2 regions of the Planomonospora antibiotica genome follow, and region 1 is predicted to be linked to the other one. Evidence: riboswitches for the same ligand, from Rfam matches in the RefSeq annotation. Region 1 holds a riboswitch; the other holds the start of a gene.
The links. Region 1 has a riboswitch for guanidine ahead of IEZ06_RS26025 (MBL fold metallo-hydrolase). Riboswitches for the same ligand answer to the same signal wherever they lie in the genome.
Positions count from the first base shown of each region.

Region 2: it holds a riboswitch for guanidine, as region 1 does, so the genes downstream of both, IEZ06_RS22980 (DMT family transporter) here and IEZ06_RS26025 (MBL fold metallo-hydrolase) in region 1, are expected to answer to the same signal.

Region 1 is NZ_BMQE01000035.1:29,846-33,246, reverse strand. Features, by position in the region: gene IEZ06_RS26030 (AfsR/SARP family transcriptional regulator) at 1-1,542, shown strand, start outside; guanidine-III (ykkC-III) riboswitch at 1,565-1,632, shown strand; gene IEZ06_RS26025 (MBL fold metallo-hydrolase) at 1,646-2,524, shown strand; gene IEZ06_RS26020 (ArsR/SmtB family transcription factor) at 2,688-3,371, opposite strand.
Region 2 is NZ_BMQE01000027.1:41,997-45,397, reverse strand. Features, by position in the region: gene IEZ06_RS22985 (AAA family ATPase) at 5-1,534, shown strand; gene IEZ06_RS22980 (DMT family transporter) at 1,598-1,921, opposite strand; guanidine-III (ykkC-III) riboswitch at 1,941-2,003, opposite strand; gene idi (isopentenyl-diphosphate Delta-isomerase) at 2,059-2,652, opposite strand; gene IEZ06_RS22970 (MFS transporter) at 2,797-3,401, shown strand, end outside.

The DNA of each region.
Region 1 (3,401 bases):
CCCCACCAGCGCATGGCCGTCCTGATGAACGCGCTCGAAGAGTGGCGCGGACCCGTCCTGGACGGCGCCCCCGAGGAGATACGGGAGGATCCGGCGGTACAGACGCTGGACGACGACCACGCCAGGTGCCTCCAGAGGCTGGCCGCGCTCGCCATCTCCCTGCAGACCCCCGACCTGCTGCTGTCCAGGACCCGCGCCCTGGCCTGGTCCCGGCCGTTCGACGAGCCGCTGCACGCGCGCCTGATCGAGCTCTACGCCGCCTGCGGCCGGCCCGCCGAGGCGCTCATGGAGTACGAGCGGCTGAGGTCGCGGCTGGCCGACGAACTGGGCGTCGCCCCCAGCGCGGAAGCGCAGCGCGCCTACTTCACCGTGCTGGCCCAGGACCCCCCGCAGCCCCCCTCGGCCGATCCGGCCTCCGGCAAGGGGTGGAGGCACCGGCTCGTCCCCCACCAGATCCCGGCCGACATCGCCGACTTCGCGGGGCGGGAGAAGGCGACCGCCACGCTCCTGGACCATCTCGGCGGCCTGCTGAACGCCCCGGAGCGACCGGCCACGCTGGTCGCGAGCATCACCGGCCCCGCCGGAGTCGGCAAGACCACCCTGGCCGTGCACGTCGCCCACCGGCTGATGCCGGCCTACTCCGACGGCCAGCTCTACGCCGATCTGCGAGGCACCACCGCCGTCCCCGAATCCCCCGCCCGCGTGCTCGGACGGTTCCTGCGGGCACTCGGGGTCGGCAAGCACGACGTCCCGGACGACCTGGCCGAACGCACGGCCCTCTACCGCAGCCTGGTCAGCGGCCGCCGCCTCCTGGTGGTCCTGGACGACGCCGCCCGGGAGACCCAGGTGAGACCACTGCTGCCGGGCTCCTCCCCGTGCTCGGTGCTCATCACCAGCCGGCACCGGCTGGGGGCCGTCGGCGGCGCGAAGACCGTGGACCTCGACCGGCTCCGCGAGGACCACGCCGTCCAGCTGCTGGCGAGCATCGCCGGTCACGAGCGGGTGGCCGCCGAGCCCGATGCCGCGGTCGAGCTGGTCCACCTGTGCGGCGGACTGCCCCTGGCGGTACGCATCTGCGGTGCCCGGCTGGCCGCCCGCCCCCACTGGCCGCTTGCCAAGCTGGTCGTCCTGCTGCGTGACGAGCGCCGCCGGCTGAGCGAGTTGAGCATCGGGGACCTGGCCGTGCGGAACGGCCTGGAGCAGAGCCACGGCCGGCTCGGGGAGGAGGCCCGGCGGGCGCTGTCCGCGCTGGCCAAGCTGGGGCCGGTCGAGTTCTCGGTGGGTACCGTCGCCGCTGTCTGCGGTCTCGACCACACCGTCGCCGGCGACCACCTCGACATCCTCATCGAGGCCGGGTTCGCCTCGGTGGTCGGCTCCGGCCGGACCGGTCAGGTCCACTACCGTCTCGACGATCTGGCCCGGTCGTTCGCCCTCGGCCTGGACCCGGTACGGCTCTCCCACCCCGGGAACGACAGACCGGCTCGCCTGTACCGCTTCGGCACCCGCCGCACCGGGCCGTCGGATTCCGGTCGCCGGCCCTGATCGTCGCCGTGGTACCGTCGCCGTCGAAGCCCGTAAGCGCTTGCCCCGGACGAGACGCGCACCGTACCCGGCCTGGCAGGACGACGCACTCGAAGGAGGCGTCATGGACGCAGGCACACCCCTGATCGATTTCACCGCGGTGACTCCGCGGCCCCGTACGCTGGACGTCCGGTGGATCCACGGCTCGCCGTCGGCCAAGCACAACACCGATCCGGACATCCAGGTCCACGCGTACGACGAGCACACGTTCATCCTGCGGCAGAACATGGCGATCGACTACGAGGCGCCGTTCCTGTTCCTGCTGTTCGGGAACGCACGGGCGGTGCTGATCGACACCGGCGCCACGGCCTCCGCCGAGTTCTTCCCCCTGCGCCGGGTGGTCGACGAACTCGTCACCGGCTGGCTCGCCCGCCACCCCCGGGAGGAGTACCACCTGCTGGTGCTGCACACCCACCCGCACGGCGACCACGTCGCCGGCGACGCCCAGTTCGCCGACCGCCCCGACACCACGGTGGTCGGCGCGGACCTGGTCACCGCCTGGGAGTACTTCGGGTTCGGCGAGGATCCCGACGCCGTGGCCCGGGTCGATCTGGGCGGCCGCGTGCTGGAGTGCCTGGCCACCCCGGGCCACCACGAAGCGGCGGTCACGTTCTACGACCGGTGGACCGGGTTCCTGCTCACCGGCGACACGGTCTACCCGGGCCGTCTCTACATCCAGGACTGGCCGGCCTTCGCCGGGACCATCGACCGCCTGATCGACTTCTCCGACCGCCGGCCGGTCACCCACGTGCTCGGCTGCCACATCGAGATGACCGGGCAGCCGGGCGTGGACTACCCGATCCGCACCACCTACCAGCCCGACGAGCCCCCGCTGCAGATGACCACCGGGCACCTGCGCGAGATCCGTGCGGCGATCGAGGAGATCGGCGACCGGCCCGGCCGGCGCGCCTGCCCCCTCTTCGTCCTCTGGCCCAACCCGTGAGCGGCATCCCCTGGCCCAACCCGTGAGCGGCATCCTCTGGCCGAACCCGTGAGCGGCACGGGCGCGTCGGACCTCCTGCCCGGTGCGCCGTCGTCCCCGGCCGCGACGCCCGCGGGCCCGTCCGGCGGCACCTCGTCACGCCGCCGGGCCCCGGCAGGGGAGGTCACGCATCGGCCGGCAGCGGTTCGCCGGTCTCCAGCAGCGTCTTCAGGCTCGCCACCACGTTCGGCCAGCCGTGGCCGACCATCTCGGCCAGGCCCGATCCGGGCTCGAAGCCGTCGTGCACGACGGTGAGCTTCACGACCTGCGCGGCCTCCTCGATCGTGAAGGTGACCTTCGAGCGGGCCTCGCCGGACAGCCGGACGAGCAGTTCCCCGTCCCAGCCGAAGCGCTCGGCGAGCTCCGGGGTGATGGCGTGCCAGGTGTAGGAGAGCCGGCTGTAGGGCTCGGCCTCCAGCACGACCTGCTCCGGGTCGCTGATCAGCACGCCGTGGTTGTCCCAGGTCATCGGTGAGCCGGCGAACCAGTCCGTGGTGAACTCCGTGGCCCAGTAGCGGCGGGTGAAGGCGGGCTCGGTCAGCGCCTGCCAGAGCTTCTGCGGGGTGGTGCGGATGTAGGTGGTGTAGACGAAGGTCGGCGCGTCCATCGGGGGTTCCTCCAGGGCGAGTTTCAGGTCCGCCAGGGCTTGGACCCTGGCCCGGTCGTAGCGGCTGATCCACCGGTGGGCGATCTCGTGCACGGGCGCGGCGTTGAGGTAGTGCAGCTTCTCCCGCCCCCGCCGCACGGTGGCGACGAGCCCGGCCTCCTCCAGCACCGCGAGGTGCTTGCTGACGGACTGCCTGGCCATGTCGAGCCCGGCCGGGGCCGGCGCCCGACC
Region 2 (3,401 bases), on a different contig from region 1:
GACTATGGGCTATGAGCCAGACGTGGAGAAACCGTCCGCGATCTTCGCGCGGGACTTCGAGTGGAGCCTGCTGGACAGGTTCATGGGCCCGTATCCCGGGCTGCACCTCAGCGTCATGTACGGCAGGCGCCGCCAGGGCAAGAGCTTCGTGCTCTCCCACCTCTCCGAGGCCTTCCAGGGCCTGTACCACATGGCCCTGCCCGACGACGACCGGCTGCTCGCCCTCGAACGGTTCAGGACGACGCTGGGGGAATGGGCGGGCTGGCCGGCGTCGAGGATCGAGTCCACCGTCTACCGGGACTGGGAACCCGCGCTGGAGGAGTGCCTGGCGGAGCTTCGCACCCGCGCCCTCGCCACCGGCCGCCCCCAGCTCCTCGTCCTGGACGAGTATCCCTTCCTGCTGGCGGGCGCGCCCATGCTCTCGGGCGTCGTCCAGAAGCTGTACGACCGGTCCGCTTTCCGTGAGCACCAGGACGAGACCGCGCCGGCCGTACGCCTCATCCTCTGCGGCTCGACGTTCTCCGTGATGTACGACCTGCTCTCGGGCAACCGCCCGCTGTTCGGCCGCTCCAGTTACAACATCCGGATGTTCCCGTTCGACTACCGGCTGACCGCGAAGTACTGGCGCGTCTCCGACCCCGAGGCCGCCTTCCACCTCTACGCCTTCGTCGGAGGCACGCCCGGCTACCGGCGCGGCGTCGCGGGGCGGCAGCCGCTGTCGTCCCCCGCCGACGTGGAGAGATGGGTGATGGACGAGGTCGTGACCCCGGACGGCACCCTCTACGACGAGCCCTCCTACGTGCTGCGGGAGGACCCCCGGATGGTCGACCGCTCCCTCTACCAGACCGTACTCCAGCACATCGCCCAGGGCCACACCACGCCGACGAAGATCGGCGCCCGGATGGAGCGGCCCGCGACCGCGCTGGAACACCCGCTGCGCGTCCTGCTGGAGTCGCGCATCATCGCCAAGGAGGAGGACGTGCTCTACCAGCGCAAGATCTCCTACCACCTGAGCGACCCCCTGCTCCGGTTCCACCACCTGGTGGTGCAGCCGCGCGTCCACGACGCCGAACTGGGAAACGCGGAGGCGGTCTGGACCGCCGCACGGGACACGGTCCAGTCCAAGATCCTCGGACCGGCTTTCGTGGAGGTCTGCCGCCGCTGGACCCGGGTCTACGGCCTGGAGCGGCTCGGCCTGGACGGCGGCGGTGAGGTCGGGGAGACGACGATCTCGTGCCCTGAGTGCCGGAAGAGCCACCAGATCGATGTGATCATGCTGGGTCCGGGAGAGCAGGCCCGGTCGAAGAGTCCGGCGGTGAGTGTGCTGGGCGAGGCGAAGTACACCGCAGAGCCCCGCGGCAGCGCCGACCTGCACCGGCTGGAGCACCTCCGGGCGGTCATCACCGCCAAGCGCGTTCCGGCGGAGGACGCCAAGCTGGTGATCTTCGCCAGGAACGGCTTCACCGCCGACCTGGAGGCCGAGGCCCGGCGTCGCGGCGACGTCGTCCTGGTGACACTGGCCGACCTCTACTGACGGGGTTCGCCGGATGGTCCGCATGGTTCGGCGGGCAGGTGGGGCCCGGTGCTTCGGACGGGGTCAGTGGCCGCCGCCCGCCAGGTTGAGGCCGACGACGCCGCAGAGGATGAGGGCGATCGAGGCGATCTTGATGAGGGACACGTCCTCGCCCAGCGCGATCATGCCCAGCGTGGCGGTGCCGACGGCACCGATGCCCGTCCAGACGGCGTAGGCCGTGCCGACGTCGAGGCTCTTGAGGGCGAGCGCGAGGAGTCCGAAGCTGAGGACGGCCGAGACGGCGAAGCCGATGCTCGGCAGCGGTGCGGAGAACCCGTCACTGAGCTTGAGCGAATAGGCCATGGCGACCTCGAACAGGCCGGCGACGATGATCATGATCCAGGCCATGACGGCTCCCTCCGATGCAGGAGCGTCGTCTTTGCAGGCCGGGTACGGCGCGTCTCGTCCGGGCGGTTCCCGGAAGCGGGGCCGCGTCGGCGACAACGGCGGCGGTCTCCCGGAGATTCCCGCCACCGTTCACGGAGTCAGCGCGCCGCAGGCGGGAGGGCGGCGGGATCGGCGACGGGCCAGCGCAGGGGGTCGGCGCCGAGCCCGTCGAGGTGGGGCACCTGCTCCCGGCACCACGGGGAGATCGCCAGGCTCCCGTCGAGCACCCCCCGGGCGAACTCCTGCCACGGCGTCCACCGCACCTCCCCGACCTCGTCGGGGTTCGGCGCGGCCGCGGTGTCGGCCCCGGTGTCGACGACGACCCGGTAGACCGGGCAGAGCTCGCGCTCGACGACGCCGTTGTCCATGACGGCCCGGTAGGAGAAGCGCGGCAGCAGCAGGTCCGCCGCGACGACCGTGAGCCCGAGCTCGTAGTCCAGCCGCCGGACCACCGCGTCGTGCGTCGACTCGCCCGGCAGGGGGTGGCCGCAGCAGCTGTTGGTCCACACGTCCGGCCAGGTGATCTTGTGCGACGCCCGCCGGGTGAGGAGCACCCTGCCGCTCCCGTCGAACACGTAGCTGGAGAAGGCGAGGTGGAGGGGGGTGTCGGGGCCGTGCACCGCCGCCTTCGGCGCCGTACCGACCGCGTTCCCGTCGATGTCGACGAGCACGACGTGTTCATCAGGTGTCACGGATCGAGAGTACGTGATCATGTCTGCTCATCACGCCCACTCGGCAACACGCGCGAAAAGTCCATATATGTCACATGGTTGCCGTTCGGTGGTCTCAGGGGCATCCCCGATCCCCCGCGCCCGTCCCGCACGTAGGCTGAGCCCGTGTCATTCCTCTCCGATCTCCGCGTCGTCCTGGAAGGTCGGGACTTCCGGCGGCTGTACGGCACCCGCCTGGTCTCCCAGTTCTCCGACGGGATCTTCCAGTTCGCGGTGACCGGATTCGCGTTCTTCAGCCCGGAGACCAGCACCAGCGCCGTCCAGATCGCCGTCGGCCTGGCCGTGCTGTTCCTGCCGTACTCCATCCTGGGGCCCTTCGTCGGCGTGTTCATCGACCGCTGGTCCCGGCAGCGGATCCTGGTCGTCGCGCCGCTGGTCCGGGGCGTGCTGCTGGTGGCCACCGCGGCACTGCTGGCCGGCGGCGCCCCCGACGCCGTCTTCTACGCCGCCGCGCTCTGCGTGCTCGGGGTGAACCGGTTCTTCCTGGCCGCGCTCGGGGCCTCGCTCCCGCACGTCGTCCCGGCCGACCGGCTGATGGTGGCCAACGCGGTCACCCCCACCTCCGGCACCGTGCTGACCTTCGTCGGCGCGGGCACGGGCATCCTGCTCCGCAAGGTCCTCGGCAGCGACGACCAGGGCATCGCCGTCCTCCTGCTGATCTCCGGCCTGATCTTCGGGCTCAGCGCGCTGATCGCCCGGACCATGGACCG